Regions from separate parts of the Brevibacillus sp. LEMMJ03 genome, predicted to be linked through region 2. Evidence: riboswitches for the same ligand, from Rfam matches in the RefSeq annotation. Region 2 holds a riboswitch; each other region holds the start of a gene.
What was found. Region 2 has a riboswitch for cyclic di-GMP ahead of ggt (gamma-glutamyltransferase). Riboswitches for the same ligand answer to the same signal wherever they lie in the genome.

Region 1: it holds a riboswitch for cyclic di-GMP, as region 2 does, so the genes downstream of both, FOI68_RS05820 (methyl-accepting chemotaxis protein) here and ggt (gamma-glutamyltransferase) in region 2, are expected to answer to the same signal.
Region 3: it holds a riboswitch for cyclic di-GMP, as region 2 does, so the genes downstream of both, FOI68_RS14730 (acyl-CoA dehydrogenase family protein) here and ggt (gamma-glutamyltransferase) in region 2, are expected to answer to the same signal.

Annotation. Positions count from the first base shown of each region.
Region 1 is NZ_VKJN01000003.1:233,359-240,529, reverse strand. It holds gene FOI68_RS05825 (MFS transporter) at 1-967, shown strand, start outside; gene FOI68_RS05820 (methyl-accepting chemotaxis protein) at 1,115-2,794, opposite strand; cyclic di-GMP riboswitch class I at 3,020-3,107, opposite strand; gene abc-f (ribosomal protection-like ABC-F family protein) at 3,191-5,164, opposite strand; gene FOI68_RS05810 (stalk domain-containing protein) at 5,594-6,382, opposite strand; gene FOI68_RS05805 (AEC family transporter) at 6,487-7,171, opposite strand, start outside.
Region 2 is NZ_VKJN01000007.1:147,939-155,109, reverse strand. It holds gene FOI68_RS11165 (methyl-accepting chemotaxis protein) at 1-1,576, opposite strand, end outside; gene ggt (gamma-glutamyltransferase) at 1,672-3,294, opposite strand; cyclic di-GMP riboswitch class I at 3,544-3,633, opposite strand; gene FOI68_RS11155 (SET domain-containing protein) at 3,919-4,518, shown strand; gene FOI68_RS11150 (glutamine--tRNA ligase/YqeY domain fusion protein) at 4,614-6,284, shown strand; gene FOI68_RS11145 (APC family permease) at 6,473-7,171, shown strand, end outside.
Region 3 is NZ_VKJN01000011.1:25,493-32,663, reverse strand. It holds gene FOI68_RS14745 (McrC family protein) at 1-866, opposite strand, end outside; gene FOI68_RS14740 (McrB family protein) at 985-3,198, opposite strand; gene FOI68_RS14735 (helix-turn-helix transcriptional regulator) at 3,813-4,778, opposite strand; cyclic di-GMP riboswitch class I at 5,248-5,333, shown strand; gene FOI68_RS14730 (acyl-CoA dehydrogenase family protein) at 5,503-6,699, shown strand; gene FOI68_RS14725 (citrate synthase/methylcitrate synthase) at 6,749-7,171, shown strand, end outside.

The sequences.
Region 1 (7,171 bases), on a different contig from region 2:
AAAACCGCTGATCGCCTTTGGCTTGTTCGGATTTTCCGTCACCTTTATCCTGTTTGGCCTGGCCGAGAGCTATGCCGCGATGCTGGCTTACCGCATCATCGGCGGGATTGTCTCCGCCGCCGCGATGCCGACGGTCACGGCGATGGTGGCCGACCTGTTTCCGCCCGAAGAACGGGCGAAGGGAATGGGCGTGATCGGCGCCGGAGTCGGCCTCAGCTTCGTGTTTGGTCCCGTCCTCGGCGGCCTGTTGAGCGGGTGGGGCTTTGCCGTTCCGTTTTTCGTCTCGGGCGGGGTGGCGCTGTTGACGTTTCTGATCATTCTGTTTGCGCTGCCGGAAAGCCTGCCGCGAGAGAAGCGGACGGGCAGTTCCCGGGACAAGCGGGGCAATCCGCTGGCCGCCCTGTTTGGACCGCTCTCGCTCCTGTACGGCATCATGTTCATCGTCTCGTTTGCCTTTTCCGGCCTGGAGACGACATTTGCCCTCTACATAAACGATTTGTACGGTTACTCATCGAAAGACCTCGGCTACATGTTTCTCGTCATGGGGATCATCTCCGCCTTCGTCCAAGGGGGACTGATCGGCAAAATGGTGAAGCGGATGGGCGAACCGCTCGTCCTGACCATCGGCCTGATCCTGTACGGCATCGGTTTCTTTGCCATCCCGCTGGCCGCCAATTTTTGGACGCTGGCGCTCACGCTCTCCCTGTTCGGAGCGGGGCAGGGCATGATCCGCGCCACCGGAACGGCGATGATTACGCAGCGGACCACCCAGGGCCAGGGCGTCACCAGCGGAACGATCAGCTCCATGGACAGCCTTGGACGCATCCTCGGTCCGCTGGCCGGCGGCGCCGTCTACGGATGGTACCAAAGCGGTCCGTTCATCGTCGGCGGCGTATTGATGGTCGTCATGCTGGTCTTGTTCCGCGCCCGCTACCGCAGGCTGCCGGAGCCCAGCGCCCAAGCGTAGGATGCCCACCATCCTTTCGTAATCGAACGCCCGGGGGAAAACGGGGAAGGCCCGGGCTTGACCGGGGCTTCCCCGCTCCATGACAAAAGGGAGTGCATCGATACGGGAATCGTAATCGACACACTCCCTTTCGTTTCAGGAAGAAAGCTACACTTTAAACCTGTTTACCGTTTCCATCAAGCCCGTGGCGATTTCACTTAATTGTTGAGCGGTGGACGCCACTTCTTCCGACGATGCGGTCAGTTCTTCGGAAGAGGCTGCGACTTCTTCCGTGGTCGCCGAGTTTTCCTCTGTAACGGCGCTTACCTGCTCCACCCGTTCCATCACGATATCCTTGAACTTCACGATCTCGTCCATGGCCATGTACGTCTTCTTCATCAGAGGGGCGATGTTTTCGACGGAAGCCAGGATATCCGCAAAGGATTTTACCGTATTTTCCACCGATGTCACCTGCTCCATGACGGAGGCTTCCACGTTCTGGGACGTTTTGATCACTTCATCCGTATCGTTGTGGATCGATTCGACCAACTGGAGAATGGTATTGGTATGCTGCCTGGACTCTTCCGCCAGTTTTCTGACTTCTTCCGCCACCACCGCAAACCCTCTGCCTGCTTCTCCCGCTCTTGCCGCTTCAATGGCCGCATTCAACGCCAGCAGGTTGGTCTGGTCCGATATGCCGGAAATGATATCGGTAATGCCGCTGATCTCCTTGACCGAGTCGGTCAGAATCCCCACTTTCTTGACAACGACTCCAATGGCTTGTTTGATCTCCTCCATGGAGGTGACCAGCTTATCCATTTCTTCTTTTCCGATATGGGCTTTGTTCTCAGCCGTTTCGGTTTCGTCCTTGACGTTTTGCAGTTCCTGATACACATGTTCGATGTTGCTGGTCAACTGCGACAGAGCCCCGACAATCTCGGACAAATCCTGGGCCTGAGTGGCCGCTCCCGCTGCTACGTGCTGCATGGTCGCAGCAAGCTCCTGATAGGATGCCGACATTTCCTCCGAAACAGCCGCCAGGTTTCGGGAATGATCCGTCACTTCATGCGAATTGCTCTTTACCTCTGTCAATGCTTTTTTCATGTTGTCGATGACCACTACCAACGACCTGTTCATCTGGGCAAATTCGTTTTTGCCTTCCGCTTCCAGCGAAACGGTGAAGTCATATGCCGAGAGCCTTGCCAGGACGCTGTTGATCTGAGCCATGGAGCCTTTCATCAGTGTTGTCAGGAGCAGCGTCAGGCCACCAACGATCACGGCGATTCCGACAGCAAATCCAATAAACAGGTTTTTCGCCTGCTGGTATTCCCCGTCGGCTTGATTCACCACTTGTTTCGCCTCATCCGCCTGCAAGGTCACCAGTTTGTTGATATTGGTTTGAACAGCGTCAGCATACTGGGTGAGTTGGGCTCTCTCTTCTTCCGTCGTTGCCACGTTGGACTTCAATCTGCCGATAAACGAGTCCACTGCTTCCAGATAACGGGTATAATTCCTGTCGATTTCGTCAATAATGGCCCTCTGTTCCTCGCTCATCTCATGATTCCGAACGTGGAGGATGCTGCCTGCGCTGGACTTTTGGGTTTCGATCGACTGTACCACATTTTGATCATAGCGATTGGCAAACAACAGTTTTGCGGATTCAAGCCTGATGCTGTAAAAGTCCGTTTCAAACTGCTTCAGTGCAAGGGATTTGAGCATGTTTTTCTCGTACAGATCGTCCATGTCCTGGCTGAACGCTGCCATGTTGTTCAAGGCGGTGAAGGAAAGATATCCGACGGAAACCAATGTGACGACAAATAATGTAAGCAATAATGTGGTGATTTTCACATTTTTGGCTACGTTCTTGTGTTTTACAACAATTGCATGATGAACTTGCTCATTGTCAACTGCATGTCTTGCTGCCACTTTTCAGACCTCCAGATTTCATGATTACGGTTGCCACTCATCCTTGACTCTCGTCAATCCCTGCCAAATTCGGGTCTCACCCCCTTTTTCTGCCAAAAAACAAAAAAGCCTTCCTGCTAAAAGGGCAAGAAGGCTTAAAAAAAACAGATTGGCAACCGGCTGCCATAGTAAACGAAGTTACCTTAGGCCCTTAGCTTTGCGTCCCTACTTTTCAATAGGTTTGCCTTTTTCCAAAATATATCAATTGTCGATATAATGGTAACTTATACCGTTGCGTCCCGTCAAGGGGGACACATTTTCTCCTGCCTGCTCTCCCGGCTAGCTCTCCTGCCGCTCCATCCACTCGCGGTACAGGGCGTCGATCTCCTCCGTCAACCGCTCCAGCTCCTGCTGCCAGCCGATCAGTTTCCGGTAGTCCGTCTCGCCGCCGGACAGCAGGGCCATCACCTCATCCCGCCGGGCTTCCCGCTCGGCGATCGCCCGCTCCAGTTCCGCCAGCTTGTACGGGTTGGGCCGCTTGCGGGAGCTGGCCGCATCCGGGCCGGAACCGGCCGGTTTCATCGTGTGCGGCATCGTTTCGGCATGCGGCCGCTTTTCGCTTTGCAGCGGCTCCCCCGCTTTCCGCGTGTTCTCCGCCGTCCGGCTGCCAGCCCCGCTGCGCCGCTGTCTTCGTTTTTCCCACGCCTCTTCAAAGGTTCCCTCGTCGTGGACCAGCCGGCCGTTTTCCACCCAGTAGACGCCGTCCACCATCTTTTGCAAAAAGTACCGGTCGTGGGAGACGATGAGCAGCGATCCCTGAAAGCCGGCCAGCGCCTCCTCCAGCGTTTCACGCGCCTCAATGTCCAGGTGGTTGGTCGGCTCGTCCAGCACCAGCAGGTTGACGTCCTGGTGCATCAACTGCGCCAGCCGCAGGCGCATCCGCTCCCCGCCGCTCAACTGGCCGATCCGCTTGAACACCTGTTCGCCGTAAAACAAAAACTTGGCCAGCCGGTGACGCGCTTCCGCCTCGGAGACGGCCGCCGTCTCCCGAAACACGTCGATCACCCGCCGCTCCTGGTCCCCCTCCAGCGCCCGCTGGGAGAGATAGCCGAGCTTGACTCTGCTTCCGATCCGCACCGCTCCCTCGTCAGGCGGAAGCTCACCCACCATCATCTTAATCCACGTCGACTTGCCGCAGCCGTTAGGGCCGAGGAGCGCTTTTCGCTCGCCGTAGCGCAGCAGAAGGGAGGCGCCGTCAAACAGCCGCTTCTCCCCGAACGACTTGCTCACGCCCTCCGCGACCAGCACCTCTTCGCCGCTCCGCTCCGCCTTATGAAACGCAAGGCCCATCCGCTCCGCTTCCAGACGGGGCCGTTCGATCCGCTCCAGACGGTCCAGCGCCTTTTCCATGCTTTTCGCCCGGCGGTGAAACGCCTCGTTGGGCGGATTGGAACGGTTGCCCCACTCCTTCAGCCGTTTGATCGCTTCCTGCATCTTTTTGATCTTTTTCTGCTGCTCCTGGTACTCGGCAAACTGGCGCAGCAGCCGCTCCTCCCGCTCTTTGACGAAAGCGCTGTAATTGCCGATGTAGTGTTCCGCCACGCCTCCGTCGAGGTGGTAGATGGAACTGACCACCGCGTCCAGAAAGCAGCGGTCGTGCGAGATCAACAGCACCGTTCCCGGATAGTCGCGCAAAAACCCCTCCAGCCACTCCATCGCCTCCAGGTCGAGATGGTTGGTCGGCTCATCCAGGAGAAGAACGTCACTCTGCTGGCAGAGCAGTTTGGCCAGTCCCGTCTTGGTCTGCTCCCCTCCGCTCAACCGCGCAAAGGGCGTGGACAGAAATCCCTCGGAGAGGCCCAGGCCGTCCGTCACCTGTGCCATGCGGGCTTCCCACTGATAGCCGTCCAGCCGCTCAAACTCGGACTGCAGCGCCTGGTAGCGCCCGATCAGCCGCTCCAGCTCTCGGTCCGCTTCACCGACGCAGCTCATCTCCCGCTCCAGTGAGCGCATCTCTTCCTGTATCGCCAGGACGTCGCCAAAGGCGCTGGCGATCACGTCCCGCGCCGTCCATTCCGGCGGGTACTGCGGCGTCTGCGGAAGGTAGGCCCAGCGGATGCCCTTCGCCCGGAACACCTCTCCCGTGTCGGGCTGCTCCAGACCGGCCAGCAGCTTGAACAGCGTGGTTTTGCCCGCGCCGTTCGGTCCGACGATGCCGACCCGCTCGCCCGCCTTGATCTCCAGCGTGACATCCCGCAGCACGGGGTCCGCTCCGTACGACTTTTGCACGTGTTGGGTCGCGATGATGATCATGGAAAAACGCCTCCTTGGGGTTGTGCCACCGCCCTGCCCGACAGACAGGTCCGGCCAAGCGGGCCCGCTCCCGCCCGGAAACGTTGGAAACGCCTCCTGCTCCAGGCAGCACGCTCTCCGGCCGGCCTTTTTTGGACGCAAAAAAGCCGCAGGCCTACACCTGCGGCATCGTCGCGCAATCGGACAGTCGATGGGTTATCGATGCATGGTACGCCTTGGTTGATTCCGCTCAATTGTATGACCAAAAAAGGGCAGACTACCCCCTTGGCGGATTCCCTCATGCGTCATGCTGGTAACTTCTACCACAAACCACGCTTGAACGGCACCAAACACGTACCTGCACCTCCTTCCCCAGGATGATCGTACCAATCTTTTCTATCTTATTACTTTACAGCATCCGGGTGGGAAAGGCAACAAAAAGCCAGGCCCTCATCGGCCCGGCTGGCTGTTCTTCTGCTGTTGAAACAGCGGCTGTTTCGTATCGGCATCGTAAAACTGGACGGTCGTGTTCGGCGGCAGTTTCGCCCGGGCGATCAGATACGGGTAGGTGATCACCTGGGCGTAGATCCTGCCCGGGTCCGGCTTGGTCTGCTTGACGTACACCTTGAGCTGTTCCAGGCTCCACTCCGTACCGGTCACCTTCAATCCGTAACCGGGATTGGGCGCCTGGCCGAGGGCGATCACGTACAGGCTGCCCAGCTTGTGTACGCCCCGCTGCTCCTTCACCTTCTGGACAAACGCTTTTTCCTCTGCGCTCAAAAGCGCGTTCTCGAGCACCTTGAACGCATCATCGTCTCCTTTCGGCTTCACGATATCCACCTCCTTCGTGCTTGGGTTCCAACGGATCGAAAGCCCCGCCTGTTCGATCACCCAGCGGAGCGGCAGATAGACGGTGCCGTTGTACTGCCGGGCTCCGTGCTCGATCGTGGTCCACTTCCCGTCGACGGCCGCCTCGTCGGTGTTCAGCTTGAAAGCAAGTGTCCTGTTCGACGGCAGCGTCAGCACCCCTGTATCGCCCTCCACCTGCCAGGCGGCTTGCAGAATCCCGCTCACATCCGCCGCGGCCGCGTAGGTCCGCTGGTTCACGGTAATGGCCTCGTGCTTCCACTGCGCGGCGTGCCCGTTCACCGTGATCTTGGCGTTCACGGCAGCCCCGGCCGGAATGGCGAGGAGCAGTTGCAGCCCGACGGCGCAGGCCACAGCCTTCTTCCATTTCATGCGCAATTCCTCCAATCTGTTACATCCTGTATTGCTGTTCACCTTGTATGACTGCATGGAGATGGGAAATGTTTCATGATAATCCAAAACCGATCCGACCGCGGTCAGCGGATCAACAAACTGCCCACCATCAGCACGGCGGGAATCGTCAAGAGCGCGAGCAGCGTGGAAAAGACCGTCGTCATTGCGCCCATCTCCTCATCGGCCGCGTACCGGGCGAACAGGATGGACGCCATCGCCACCGTCGGCATGGCCACCTGGACGACCGCGACGCGGGTAATCTCCGCGTCCACATGCAGCACGGACAACAGCAGCGCCGCCGAGAGCGGCAACACAAACAGCTTGAACGTGATCGGCACGCCCAACAGCGGCAGGGACACCTGCGGCTTGCTGCGCAAGAGGAGCGGCAGCAGCATGCCGATGTACAGCATCGCCAGCGGCGAAGCCAGCCGGGCCAGCGCGGCGGCCAACTGCTTCACCGGTTCCGGCGGCGTCAGGCCGGACATCGCGAAGCCGAGACCGGCGACGATGGCGATCATCGGAATGTTGACCATCGCTTTCAGTCCCTTTAGCGAGAAGGTCCCTTTCTCCTGCAGCATCATCACCGCCACGGTCCACATGACAAAATCAAGCCCGGCGTCAAAGACGGCGGCGAGCACCGCCCCTTTCGGCCCGAACAGGGCGGCGCACAGCGGAAGGCCGATAAATCCAGTATTGCCCAAGCCGGAGAGAATAGCCAGTTCACGCCGCTTTTTGGCAGACAGCGGCAGCGTCCGCGCCCCCAGCCAG
Region 2 (7,171 bases):
GTTCCGCCAGTTTGCGGACTTCGTTCGCCACGACGGCAAATCCCCGTCCCTGTTCGCCGGCCCGCGCCGCTTCGATGGCGGCATTGAGCGACAACAGGTTGGTCTGCTCGGCGATGTCGGTGATCACCTGGACGATTTGACCGATCTCCTGGGAACTGTCACCCAGCCGTTTGACGATGCGGGCGATCTGGTTGACCGTCTCGTTGATGGACTGCATTTGCTGCGCGACGGTTTGGATGGTCTGGTTGCCGTCGATCGCGATTTGCGAAGCCCTGAGGGCGGAATCTGCCGCGTTTTCCGCACTGGCGGCAATTTGCTGAACCCCGGAGGACACCTCCTGGATCGCGCGGACGCTTTCCTCCACGCTTTGCACCTGCCGCTCCGCGCCGTACGCCACCTCCTGGATGGTCGTGGCGATCTGCTCGGTGGCCTTGCTCGTGTGTTCGGCGTTTACGGTCAGCTCTTCCGCGGACGCAGCCAAATTTTCGGCGCTGGCGTTCACCTGCTGGATGATGGTGCGCAGATTTTCCACCATGGCGTTTACGGCCCGGGACAGTTGGCCGATTTCATCCTGCGTGCGGATGCGGAGCGGCTCCACCGTCAGTTCTCCATCGGAGATGCGTTTGGTCACGGTGGCCACTTCCTTGATCGGCCGCGTGATCCGGAGCGACACGGCGAATGCGATCGCGATCACAAGAGCGCTGACGATGACCACAATGACGGCGATGTTGCTGTTGAGAGCGGTCACGGCCGACGTAATGGATTGGACGGGGATATGCAGGAACAAGCCGTACTTCGTTTTCGCAATAGGCGCATAGGCGACCATGTACTCGCTGCCGGCGTCGCTGTAGGTATAGGAGGCCGTCTCGGTGCCGCCTTTCTTGAGGATCTCGGCCAACCCCTGCGGCAGGCCGGCTTCATCCACCGCTTTGCCGATCAGCTCTTTGTTGGGATGGGCTTGAATCAGCCCTTTGTTGTCCACGAGAATGGCGTACCCGCCGCTGCCCAGGTTGAGATTTTGCAGGAAGGTATCGGTAAACTGGTCAACGTTGACGAGACCGGTCAGGACGCCGAGAATTTGGCCGCTTTGGCTCTTGACGGGGGAGGCGACGACGATGGATCGCTTGCCGGTCGTCTTGGCGATCACGATATCGGAATAGCTGGATTTTCCGGCCATCCCGTCCTTGAAAAACGGCCGTTCGGACAAGTCGATGCCGACGCTTTTCGGAAACGTGTCGGCGGACACTTTCCCGTCCGGAGAGATGAAGGTGTTGCCGTCGAAGATCTTCATTTCCTCGGTGAACGAGCGGATGAACAGGTTTTTCGCGGCAGCGTCCGTCGATTGGATGTCCGACGAGCGGGCCAGCACCTGAACCTCCGTCATCCGTCTGTCCAGGTATTGATCCATCGCGATGGCGGTGCTTTGGGCGAGGTCGATGTAGGACTGCCGCTGCTTGTCCGTGATGATTGCCGAACTGCTGGTGGTGATGTACAGGGAGGTGCCGATGAGTGGAATGATCGCTACGACAAGAAACCAAACAATGAGTTTGTTTCGAAGTTTGCCGAAGACAAACACGAGGGAATTCCTCCTTTTATGATGAGGCCTGTTCGAACGTCTGAAGCGTGAAAGCATTCAGACTGCCGGGAACATTCCCGGCAGTCTGGAGTGAATCAATATCCGAGTGCTGCTCCTTCTCCGCGCGGATCGGCGCCGCCAAACTTCACGTTGGTGACGGGATCGATCAGAATCGCCCCGGATTGGCCCATTTGATCCGTGTAGGCGGCTTCCAGTTTCTCGACCGGGTGACCGCGTTTGATCAGTTCGTCCAGGACGTCCTGCGGAATCCGGCTTTCCACCTTGAGGTTGTTGGAAGAAGCGCCCCAGTTGCGTCCGTGCAGCCATCTCGGCGCTTCGATCGCGTCCTGTACGCTGAAGCCGAAATCGACGATGCGGGTCACCAGGGCGGCCTGGGTCTGAGGCTGTCCTTCCCCGCCTTGGGTTCCGTAGAGGAGGTAGGGCTTGTCTCCTTTAAACAGCATCGCCGGATTGATGGTGTTGAAGGTGCGCTTGCCCGGCTCCAACCGGTTGATGTGGTTCGGATCCAGGGAGAAGTAGCTGCCGCGGTTTTGCAGCAGTACGCCGGTGCCTTTGGCGACGATGCCGGAGCCCCAGTCGAAGTAGTGGCTTTGAATCATCGAAACGGCGTTGCCGTCCTTGTCGACGACGCCGAGCCAGACGGTGTCCCCCTTCGGATCGAGCGGCTCCACGGTTTTGGCTGCCTGTTTCATGTCGATGCGCTTGGCCAATTCTTGTCCGTGCTCTTTGGACAGCAGGTAATCCAGCGGAATGTCGGCAAACTCAGGGTCGGTCAGCCATTTGTCACGGTCGGCAAAGGCTTGCTTGGTCGCTTCGACAATCACGTGGTAGTAGTCGGGGGTGCCTTCGCCCATGCTCTTCAGATCGAAGTTGTTCAGGATGTTGAGAATGGAGAGCGAGGCCATCCCTTGCGAGTTGGGCGGCACGTTGTACGCCTTGTACCCGCGGTAGTCGACGGAAATCGGCTTTGCCCAGGTGGCGGTGTGTGTTTCAAAGTCTTTCAGGGTGAGCAGGCCGCCGTTTTTCTGCACGTCGTCGACAATTTTCTTGGCGATTTCGCCTTTGTAGAATCCGTCCGCCCCTTTTTTGGCGATCACTTTCAAGGTTTCCGCCAGGTCTTTTTGCTTCATGATTTCGCCGGCCTGGTACGGCTCGCCGTTGGGCTTCAGGTAGATTTTGCGGAACTCTTCGAAGCGCTGCAGATTTTTCAGTTCGTTGTCGGTCGGATCGGTCGCGTACTTGGTCCAGTACACCTGGTTGGGAGAGACGGGATAGCCTTTTTCGGCGTATTCGATCGCCGGTTCCAGCAGCTTGTTCCACGGGATCTTGCTGCCGCTCATCTCCTTGTGGGCGTAGTTGTACGCTTCCCACCAGCCGGAAACGACTCCGGGGACGGTGTTGGCGGCCAGGTAACCGCGGGACGGGATTTTATCGTACCCTTTGCTCTTGTAGAACTCGATGGTCGCTTTCTCCCCGGCACGGCCGCTGCCGTTCAGGGCGCGCAGTTCTTTCGTTTTTGCGTTGTAGATCAGCCAGAAGTTGTCTCCGCCGATGCTGGTGTAGTGGGGATAGACGACGGTCAGCGTGGAAGCCGCCGCGATCGCGGCATCTACCGCGTTTCCGCCCTCCTGCAGCGTCTTCAGTGCAGCAGCGGTAGCCAGGTAGTGCGGCGAGGTAACCATGCCGTTCGGCGACATGGAGGTTGGACGGTTGGCGGCATTTCCCGCCGGTGCGAAGGCGGACAGGCTTAAAACGCCGGCCAGACCCAGCGCGCTGATTTTTGTCCAGAACTTTTTCACAATCGTTCCTCCTTTGTCTTGTTGTAGAAGCGAGTTGCGATGGATGGTCCGTACGTCTGGCGCTTCACCTCCCCCTATGGCCTGCAACCGCTTGTTTACATAAAAAGACCGATGACATAGGATCATCGGTCTGTCCTACATCAATACTTCGGTAACTGGCTGGCGTGTCCGCACGCGGCGGAGGTAGCCCCTGTAGCTTTGCGCCGCCGGGTTTCCCCGGGTTTGCCGTTTCGATATCAATGGCTGGTCTTGAAATTCAGAAAACGGGAAATGAGACCATCCTCATTTCATCCCGCGGTGCAAGCAGTCCAATCGACTTGGAAAAATCACATCTCCTTTCATTAGATCGGTAAAAACGTCCCGATGTTTAATAATAAAATGAAAAAATTCTGTTGTATTTGTGACCATCGTCCGATCCTCCCTCTCTTGGCGGAAAACTTTTTTCTCTGCACACACCCGAGCCGGCCGGACTGCTTATGATGTAGAAAACAGGGCCGCTTCGCCAAGGAGGGAAATGAGACGATGATGCATCCGGATACGGAACTGCGGTATATTCATGATGAAATCGGGTACGGAGTCTTTGCCACCAAGCTGATTCCCAAGGGAACCATCGTCTGGGTGCTGGACGATCTCGATCAGGTATTGGACCCGTCTTACGTGGAATCGCTTGATCCGCTGCGCAAGCAGGACGTGTTGAAATACTCGTTTCGCAATCAGCATGGAGCGTACATTCTCTGCTGGGATAAGGCCCGCTTCGTCAACCACAGCTTTCACGCCAACTGCGTCGGCACGGCCTACGATCTGGAGCTGGCCGCCCGGGACATTCAGCCCGGTGAACAGCTTACCGACGATTACGGAACGCTCAATCTGGACGAACCGTTTGACTGCCTGCCGGAAACGGGCACCGACCGGGTCAGGGTGATGCCGGACGATCTGCTGCGCTATCACGCGTACTGGGATGCCCTAGCCAGCGAAGCGTTCCGCCAGTTTGCCCGCGTTCCGCAGCCGCTCGCCCATCTGGTGCGCCCGCAGCATCTGGAGAAGATTCTGGCTGTCGTCGAACAGCGCAAGCCGCTGGATTCCATCGTGAACATCTACTACGACCGGCTGCTGCAGCGGTAAGTGCCCCGGCGGTGTGCGGCGGGACGGGGGAGGCCCGATTTGTTGAACTCTCGATGAGGAATCAGTATTATTGAATGTAAAGGTGAAGTGAAAGGTTGATTCAATTGGAAAACAAGTCGGCATCATCCAACTTTATCCGCAACATCGTCATCGAGGATTTGCAGGCGGGACGAGTGAAAGAAGTCGTTACCCGTTTCCCTCCGGAACCGAACGGGTATCTCCATATCGGGCATGCCAAATCCATCTGCCTGAACTTTGAGCTGGCTGACGAGTTCAAGGGCAGAACCAACCTGCGCTTTGACGACACCAATCCGCTGAAAGAAGACACCGAGTACGTGGAAGCGATCAAGGAAGACGTCAAATGGCTGGGTTTTGAGTGGGACGGTCTGTATTTCGCTTCCGACTACTTTGAGGAAATGTACAATCGCGCGGTGCTGCTGATCAAAAAAGGCAAGGCGTACGTCGACGACCTCTCCGCCGAGGAAATCCGCAAAACGCGGGGGACGTTGACGGAGCCGGGCACGGAGAGTCCGTACCGCAACCGTTCGGTGGAGGAAAACCTGGACCTGTTCCAGCGGATGCGCAACGGCGAGTTCAAGGACGGCGAAAAAGTGCTGCGCGCCAAAATCGACATGAGCTCGCCGAACATCAACCTGCGCGACCCGGTGCTCTACCGGATCGCCCATGCCACCCATCACAACACGGGAGACAAGTGGTGCATCTACCCGATGTACGACTTTGCCCACCCGCTGGAAGACGCCATCGAAGGCGTGACCCACTCGCTCTGCTCGCTCGAGTTTGAAGACCATCGTCCGCTCTACGACTGGGTCATTCGCGAGTGCGAGATGGAGCACGTGCCACGCCAGTATGAATTTGCCCGTTTGAACATGACCAACACGGTGATGAGCAAACGCAAGCTGAAAATGCTGGTGGACGAAAAAATCGTGGACGGATGGGACGACCCGCGGATGCCCACCATCGCCGGACTGCGCCGCCGCGGCTACACGCCGGAAGCGATCCGGGCGTTTGCGCGGGAAATCGGCGTCTCCCGCAGCAACAGCGTGGTGGACGCGAAGATGCTGGAGCATTTCATCCGCGAAGACCTGAAGCTGAAGGCGCCGCGCACGATGGCCGTGCTGCGCCCGCTGAAAGTGGTCATCACCAACTATCCGGAAGGCCAGGTGGAGATGCTGGACGCGGAAAACAACCCGGAAAATCCCGCGATGGGCATCAGACAAATCCCGTTTTCCCGCGAGATTTACATCGAGCAGGATGACTTCATGGAAAATCCGCCGAGCAAGTACTTCCGCCTGTTCCCGGGCAACGAAGTGCGGCTGAAGCACGCCTACTTCATCAAGTGCCACGACGTGATCAAGGACGAACAGGGGAACGTGGTGGAACTGCACTGCACGTACGACCCGGAGACGAAGAGTGGCACCGGGTTCACCGGCCGGAAAGTGAAGGGGACCATCCATTGGGTGGACGCCAAGCACGCCGTTCCGGCGGAGTTTCGCCTGTATGAACCGCTCATTCTGGACGGGCAGGAGGACGGCGATTCGTTCTTGGAAAACATCAATCCCAACTCGCTGGAAACGCTGCACGGCTTTGTCGAGCCCAACCTGAAGGACAGCAAGCCGCACGACAAGTTCCAGTTCTTCCGCCACGGCTACTTCAACGTCGATCCGAAGTACACGACCCCGGACAAACTGGTGTTCAACCGGATCGTTTCGCTGAAAAGTTCGTTTGAACTGCCGAAGCAGGGATAATTTCGAGCATAAGTGGAAAGGCTGTTAACGCGGTTAACAGCTTTTTCCATATTCTTGGGGACCCCGCCGGGTGCAGCATGCGCTCACCTGGGCGGGGGATTTTTTTGAGTGGGGCAGTCCGAAAAGTGTGGATATTTTTTCATCTAACTGTATAATAATTCATGTCATCTTTCGGAGGGGGACTGCCCATGCAACAGCAATCAGAGCTTCACCGCAGTTTAAAACTGTGGCACATCGTCGTTATCGGCCTCGGATACATGGCGCCGATGGCAGTGTTTGACACGTACGGCATCGTCGCGGAGGAGACGGGCGGTCACGTCCCGGCCGCCTATCTGCTCACCCTGCTGGCCATTTTGTTTACGGCGGCGAGCTATGGCAAAATGGTCCGGGTGTTTCCTTCCGCCGGTTCCGCCTACACGTACGCGCAGCAGACGTTTCACCCCTACGTGGGCTTTCTGGTCGGGTGGGCGTCGCTGTTGGACTATTTGTTTTTGCCGATGATCAACGCCCTGTTGACCGGTGTCTACCTGTCGGCGGTGTTTCCGGAAATACCGGCGCGGCTGTGGATCGTCGGGTTTGTCATCCTGATCACCGCGCTGAACGTGATGCGGGTGACCGTAACGGCCACCGTCAATTCGCTCCTGGTCTTGTTTCAGGTGTCCGTCGTGGCCGTCTTCGCCGCGCTGGCGGTCAGAGGCTTGCTGCACGGTGAAGGGATCGGCCAGGTGTTTGCCGTCCAGCCGTTTTACTCACCGGACATGTCCGCCGCCGCCCTGCTTGCGGGCGCGTCCATTCTCTGTTTCTCGTTTCTGGGCTTTGACGCCGTCACGACGCTGGCGGAGGAGACGAAGGACGCGGCCAACACCATCCCGCGGGGCATTATCCTC
Region 3 (7,171 bases), on a different contig from region 2:
GTCGTCCATCTTTCGCTCCCGTCTTCCGCCATCTCTCCCACAACAATATCGGGAATCAATGGAATGTTGTACGTTTCTGTATCCTCATTTTTCAGAAGTCTGACCTGGTCATGCTGGAGATAAACGGAGCGCCGTCCATCTGTCACCAGTGATCTCATCGCCTTGCCAATGTAGGTTTCGTACAACCTGTTGACCTCGAACAAGATGGAGCAGGACGCCTGAGAACCGCTGCGATTCAGGACAGACATGCGGGAAAGAATCAGCTTGGCGAGTTCGTACGCTCCTTCAAAACGTCTATTCTGCCTGTCAAATGTGATAGAGTCGAGCAGCTTTGAATCAACCGTAAAAATGGGAGCCACTTCATCAAAAAAGCTCAAAGCATGCTTCACCTGCTGCAACAGCTCCCTGGTCCGGATTTTTTTCCGGAGGTATTCCAACGCGCATTTGAACAGCCGGTTCAGCGGAATATCGATTGTCCGCTCATGAAACCCGCAGTATACTTTCGTCGGATTCGCAAAATTGTTTCGAAGATGGGGAACTGTGAGTATCTTCCCCTTCACTTTGCCAATGTTCTCCTCCATCAACTGATAGTCGGCTGCCGCTCCGCGCACAATCTGATCGTGCAATTCCCGAACGAACGCCCAGGCGATAAACTCGAGAATATCCCATTCAGCCACCTGCAGCAAGGATGTTGACCCAATCAGGTACGGGACATATCCGGCTGCCGTCAACATGTTGACCAGTGCAGCTCTCCCTCGCAAGGCATCTACATGCAGCTTCGGGATGATGTCGATCTGAACCTGCGAAAGTTGGATCGTCCCGACATAATTGATAAATCTGACCTTGCCCCATCCGATTTCGACCATGTCTGTATCCGGATAATGCTCGTCCAGATACAGAAGCAGTTCGTGCAAATCCCTTTCCGTAAACGAACTGCCGGGACGGGCCACCAGCCAATCGAATGATTCACGAACGGTAATGACGCTATTCATAAATCGACCGGTAATCCTCTACCGCGATGTCCTTTTTGATGAAAAATTGCCGAGATTTGCCGCTTCCACTCATGACATAAGCATCTCCAAACAACTTCTGCGCGTCAATGCTCTTCTGGTAGACGATATACGGATCATGTTCACTCTTGCCGATTCCCCCCAATACCAGGCCGATCTTTTCCCAATCATCGTAAAAGTACTCCTGCAGCAAGGGAATGATTTTCTTTTTAAACACGCGGTGCAAATCATCCAGGGTTCGAATCCCGATGAAAAAGGCGTGACCTATCGTATGATCCCGGTCAAGCAGATAGCTGATTCTTTCGTTCATGACACGCAACAGGGAGTCAAGCTGCACTTCGTCCAAAAGATTTTCCAACAATTCCGGTTTGGGCATCATTTCTTCGAAAGAAAAACGCCTGCGCAGAGCCGTATCGAGAAGGGCAATGGAACGATCGGCGGTATTCATTGTCCCAATCAGATAGAGATTGGGAGGGAGTACAAATTTCTCCCGTGAATACGGCAACGTGACAATCGTTTGATTTTCCTCATGTACCCGCTTGTCCTCCTCCAAAAGGGTGATTAACTCCCCAAAAATCTTGGATATATTGCCGCGGTTAATCTCATCGATCACGACGATAAAACGTTCCGCATGTTCAAACGAAAACGGAGTTCCATTTTGCAGCGCCGCCTGCACAACTCGCTTACGCTCTTCGTACGTGGTCTCCTTTTTCCCCTCCTGTTTGAGTCCGCTGTATAATGCTTCGATGGCTGCTCGTTTCAACACCCCGTCATCAGGAACAAAGTTGCCATTGCCATCCGAACGCAATCCTTCCACAAAATCTTCGTAAGCGTACGACTGATGGAACGTTGTAAAAAAGATTTGGTTCTTCTGAATCAATTGGTTGAAAGCATCCTTCATCTTGCTTCGATTGCCCAGCTTACTCAATTCTTCGTACACTTCAGCATCGACAATCTCAAGCGCCTTATTCACAATATGATAGGTCTTGCCGGTGCCAGGCGGACCATATAGGATGATGTTTCTGTCTCCAAACGGCCGGTTCACACGCTTGCTCTGTGCAGGGCTGCTTTCTTCCTCGGTTTGAAAGATCATGCGGATGTGCTCATCTTTTTTTACCTGCTCAATCGTGCGTCTGTAGCTGCCAAGACCAGGCAACTCCCGCTCTTCAAGCGTCCATTCAACGGGCAGGGTATGTCCCAATTCATCGTCATATTGATAACCATCTACCGGATCTTCCCGTACAATGCCGATCGCCCGAATTCTCAGCATGGACTGCCCGTTTTTGGTATAGGTTGCTTTCAGCGCAACACGGTCGCCTTTCCGGATGTTGAAAAAGGCTTTTACCGCTTTTTTCTCCTTGTCTTCCGCATGTTCAGCGTCAATCAGCTGCTGCAATTGTTCCGGTTCGTTTTCCAGCTCTTTGCTAAAATCACGGGACAGATAGTTGGTTGCAATGATCCCTTTATCGATGAACGTCTGGGAATGGTTGATGTCGCCGTATGAGTAACCCACCAGCCAATAGCGTTCCGCTTGATCCACGTGATAATGATCCCAGAGAAATCGCCCCAGGGTCAGCACGTCCCACGAAGAAAAAGGTTCCAGCTCCTGCAGTTTTTTTCGGATCTTGGCGTTGATCACAATGATGTTCGTTTCACGTAACGGCAGTTCCTCATCCAGCTGTAAATCCCTCGCGATCGGGACCAGGACAGCCTTTGAATAGATATTGAAGAAACGTTCAGGTACGTATATGTTCAACAGCTTCAACAAGACCATGTCCCACACAAGGGAATCGGTGGTGTCTATCTCGTCAATCCGGTTCTCCTTCGCCAGGCGAATGACGGATACGATCTTTTTCTTCACCCCTTCAAATTCCCGGGTCAATTCGTCCCCTTCCAGCAATGTCTTCTTGTTCCCGACCCCCTTGTAGTAGCGGCCGTCTTTTCCGCAATAAATTCCGAACTTGGAAGAGTTGCCCCCTCCGATACCTGCCAGAATCTGTTTTCTTTCCAGCCAGTAGACAAATGTATCCTTTGAGTTGCTGCGGGCATATTCCTCGATCTTCATCGACTCCAAACGTTCCAAGGGAAATCGGGCCAGAAAACTGTCACGCCCCGCTTGATCGGATTGGAGCTGTTCGTCGGATACCGTGTACTGTTTCGCCTTTTCCATGAGTTCATGCAATGTCATGCTTGCCTCTCCTTCTCCTGCTGTTCATGTAGATGATGATTACATTGATCCTCTTCCGCTAAATCGATCTCGGTTCCTGCCACCGGGTTTCCATTCTTGATTCGATAGACTGAACAGATAGCGCTCTCGTCCCACCGTTGTCAATTTTTTCTGCATGGATACCTCTATCATAAACGCCACCGTGACAAATCCTGTCACGGAAACATACGTTTTCACCAAGAAAATCCCCTCATCGAAAAGGAGGGGGCAGTGTGCAGACAAAGTGACTGCTGAGGGGAGAAGCACGTTTCCGGCATCCGCTCCGTGCTCGCCACAGCAAGGAAGCATAGACTGCACGCTCCGCACCGATTTGCGGGGGATCGCCAAAGCCGCATCGCTACGCAGCCCATTCAGAGGTGGCGCTCCTTTTTCCCGCAAATCGCTGCTCCGCTCGGTAGGGCTCACAAGTCCTCTGCCTGGAAACATGCTTCTCCTTCGATACAATCGGTTTGTCTTCAGTCTGTCCCCTTCTCGAAAAGGAGGGGGTGTGTCGCACATGCGCTCGCGACCGGCGCCAGCCTGTTGTCGATCGTTCACTCGTCAAGACAGCCCACAATTCCCCTTCCCATCCTTTTTTAGACGTGAACGGTCTCACTGTATGTACGAGCCAATTCTCTGTATTCCTCAAGCAATTGCATGCGGTATTCCTGCGGCTCCACCAATTCGGCATCGTTTCCGTACTGCTTCATCCAGCGCAAGAACTCTTCAGCCCCGCGTGTCGTTACAATCAGCAGCAAGGAACCATCCTGTTCGTCGATGAATTGTGGCGGGGAGTCATAGTGATGTTCCTTGATGTAACGGGCAACTTTGCTGGAAAAGCGGACCTTGAACGTGACTTCGTCTGTTTCGGCCTTGATTCCCCACACTTTATCCAGATAGCGGTCAATGTCGAAGTCATCTTCAATAAAAAACTTCTTGTTCGTCAGTGCGATGGACCGGAATCGGTTTAGCCGGAACGTCCGAATCTCCTCGCGCTCATGGCAATATCCGATCAGATACAAGTAACCGCCCCGAGGCACGAGGTAATATGGATCAATCATCCGTCTTGTCAGATCGTCCCGGTACATCGTGTAGTATTCGCACGTGATCGTCACTTCCTGGATGATGGCCTCAATGATTCGCTGTATGATCAGATCCTGCTCCGGGTTGGACTGTTCCGTATGAATCCGAATGCGTTTACTGATCTGCAGCAGCTGATCATTCACTTGAAAGCGTGTTAGAATTTTGTCCATTGCCGATTGGAACGATCGCTGAAACGGATGCCCTTTCAGTTTCGTTTGGCCTGAGAGTATCGGGTAGAGAGAAATCGCGAGGTATTCTTCCGTCCCCAGCTTCCCCGGTGTCTGAACGTACTTGTCGATGAGATAATACCCTTTGTTTCCTTCCCGCATGATTTGAATGCCACAGTCATCCAACCGCCTAATGTCGCGATATATGCTCCGAACGGAAGTGCCGGCCAGGTTGGCAAGTTCCGGCGCGGTAATGCCTGGACTTTGTTGAATGGTGGTTAGGATGAAAAAAAGGCGTTGAATCAAGTCCATGGTGTTCACCCCAACATCGGAAAAGTCATCCCTCTAACCATTCGTGTCAAAAAGTCTGAAACCTATCATTGCATGATCATTTTGTTTTGGCTTTTTACACCGTGCGAGATCACCGAAGCGGGTTACCGCTTCTATTAGTACCTACTCCAGGCCTAAATTTAGCTATTTGACTGTCATAAGTGACTGCTTCTTGGGGTTGATAACTGACTGTGGCTCCAAGCAGCAGCTCTAATGCAATCGTTACTGAAGAAAGTTTGCGGAACATGTTGTGCTAAAAATTAAAATGCCCACCTTTATTGAAAATGAGTATAATTTGTTGCTGAGATTTCACCGCTGAAGTTAGGACAATGGAAGTGATACATCGTTTGTCCTTCTTTCCAAACCAACGATAAGTTAATAAAAATTTATGCAAATGGTCTATGATAATTTTTGAAAATGCGTTACAATCGAACTAGCAAAAAGGAAAAATTTACGTTAAGGGCAAACTAACCGAAAGGTTAGGACGCAAAGCTACGGGTCTAAAGTCATAACGACCATGATCGCCGGGCTGCCGGAATTAGTTCTATATCACATGCTCTATTTTCGGCTGCCCTTTTTTGCAAAAGGGGGCTTTTTTATTTTCAAAATGTGAAATGTAGGAGGTTCAGCGAAATCAAATAAGTCAAACTCATTTGGCGTACAGTTTATTCCACATTAAAAAACACAGAAAATCGGAGGGAGTACTATGAATTTTGAGTGGACAAAAGACCAAATGATGTGGATTGAAAAGGTCAGACAATTCATGATCGACTTGGATGTAGAAAATGCTTTAAAAAGCGAGAGCGAGCAGCTGCCTTGGCAGATTCGCCAAGCGTCCGGCAAACAGGGACTAATTGGCCTGGATGTTCCGAAGGAATACGGAGGCGAAGGTTTGAGCGCCGTTACAATGGGACTTCTTTACGAGGAATGCGGCAAATTCGGAGTCAACACCCGCGAAGTCATCGGCGCCGGACACGGCAACATGATCGCCAAATTCGGAACTCATGAGCAAAAAAGCAGGTATTTGCCTTCACTCATAAAAGGAGATTTACTGGTGGGCGTCGGTTTGACGGAACCGAACTGCGGTTCCGACCTGGCCGCTATCGAAACGTTCGCTCGTAAAGATGGAGCGAATTACATATTGTCGGGCTGCAAGGAATGGGTAAGCCGTGTGGAGGAGGCCGGCGTATTCGTCGTCTTCGCTCAAACGAAGCACGGTTCCGGAACGAAAGGCTTGACCGCCTTCCTTGTCGATATGAACGATCCCAATATCGAGAAATACGCCCTGGAGCCGATGGGAATGAAAGGTTGGTCCTATGGCGGCTTCCGGCTTCACGATGTCGTGATTCCGGCGGAGAACCGATTGGGTCTGGAAGGGGAAGGCTTCCGGATATTTAACCAACACTTCGGCTATTGGCGGGTACTGATGGGAATCATCTGCGTCGGAGCGGCCAGAAAGGCACTGGAGCAAGGCGTGCAGTATGCCAAAGAACGGATGGCCTTCGGCGGTCCGATCGGCCGGTTTCAGTCCGTCATGCACAAAATCGCCGAGCACGCGACCCTTCTGGAAACGGCAAGTCTGCTCAGCCTGAAGGCGCTGGACGTTTTGGACCGCGGTCATTCCAATACAATGGAAGCCTCGATGGCCAAATGGTATTCGACGACCACGGCCTACAAGGCGATCGACGACATGCTGCAGATCCATGGCGCCCGGGGCTACGTCAAGGAATACGGCCTTGAGCAGAAACTACGCGACGTGCGCGGCCTGATGATAGCCGACGGCAGCACGGACGTGCTGAAATCGTTAATTGGCCGGGATTTGATGGGCAGGGAAATCTACGATGCGATGCTGGGGCGCGCTCGGGAAGAACAACCACTGCGCGTCCTCAATATGGTGCCATAACCTGCCTTACCATATAAAACGGACATCGATATAGACAGGAGAGCGAACCATGACTGTGAATGAAGGACTTGAGAATGTCGTTGTCGCCAAAACCGCGGTCAGCCTTGTAGACGCAGAGAAGGGGAACCTGGTGTACCGGGGATTTCACGCCAGGGATCTGGCCCGCGATAAAAGCTTCGAGGAGGTCGCTTATCTTCTCCTGCACGGAAATCTGCCGGACGTAGACGAGCGCAAGGACACGCTGGAAAAGTGGGCGTCCGCACGGGAGCTCCCCGCTTCCGTCCGAAACGTCATCGACGCCCTTTCCGAAACGCACGACTTGATGAGCATGCTGCGTACCGCTGTCTCCGCGCTGAGCATCGATAGCCCGGAATATCCGCCTACTTTGCAGCAAGCCACCTCCGTCATCATAAAGCTGCCCGTGATCATCGCTTATTGCTACCGTCGGCTCAAGGGCCTGGAGCCTGTTGCT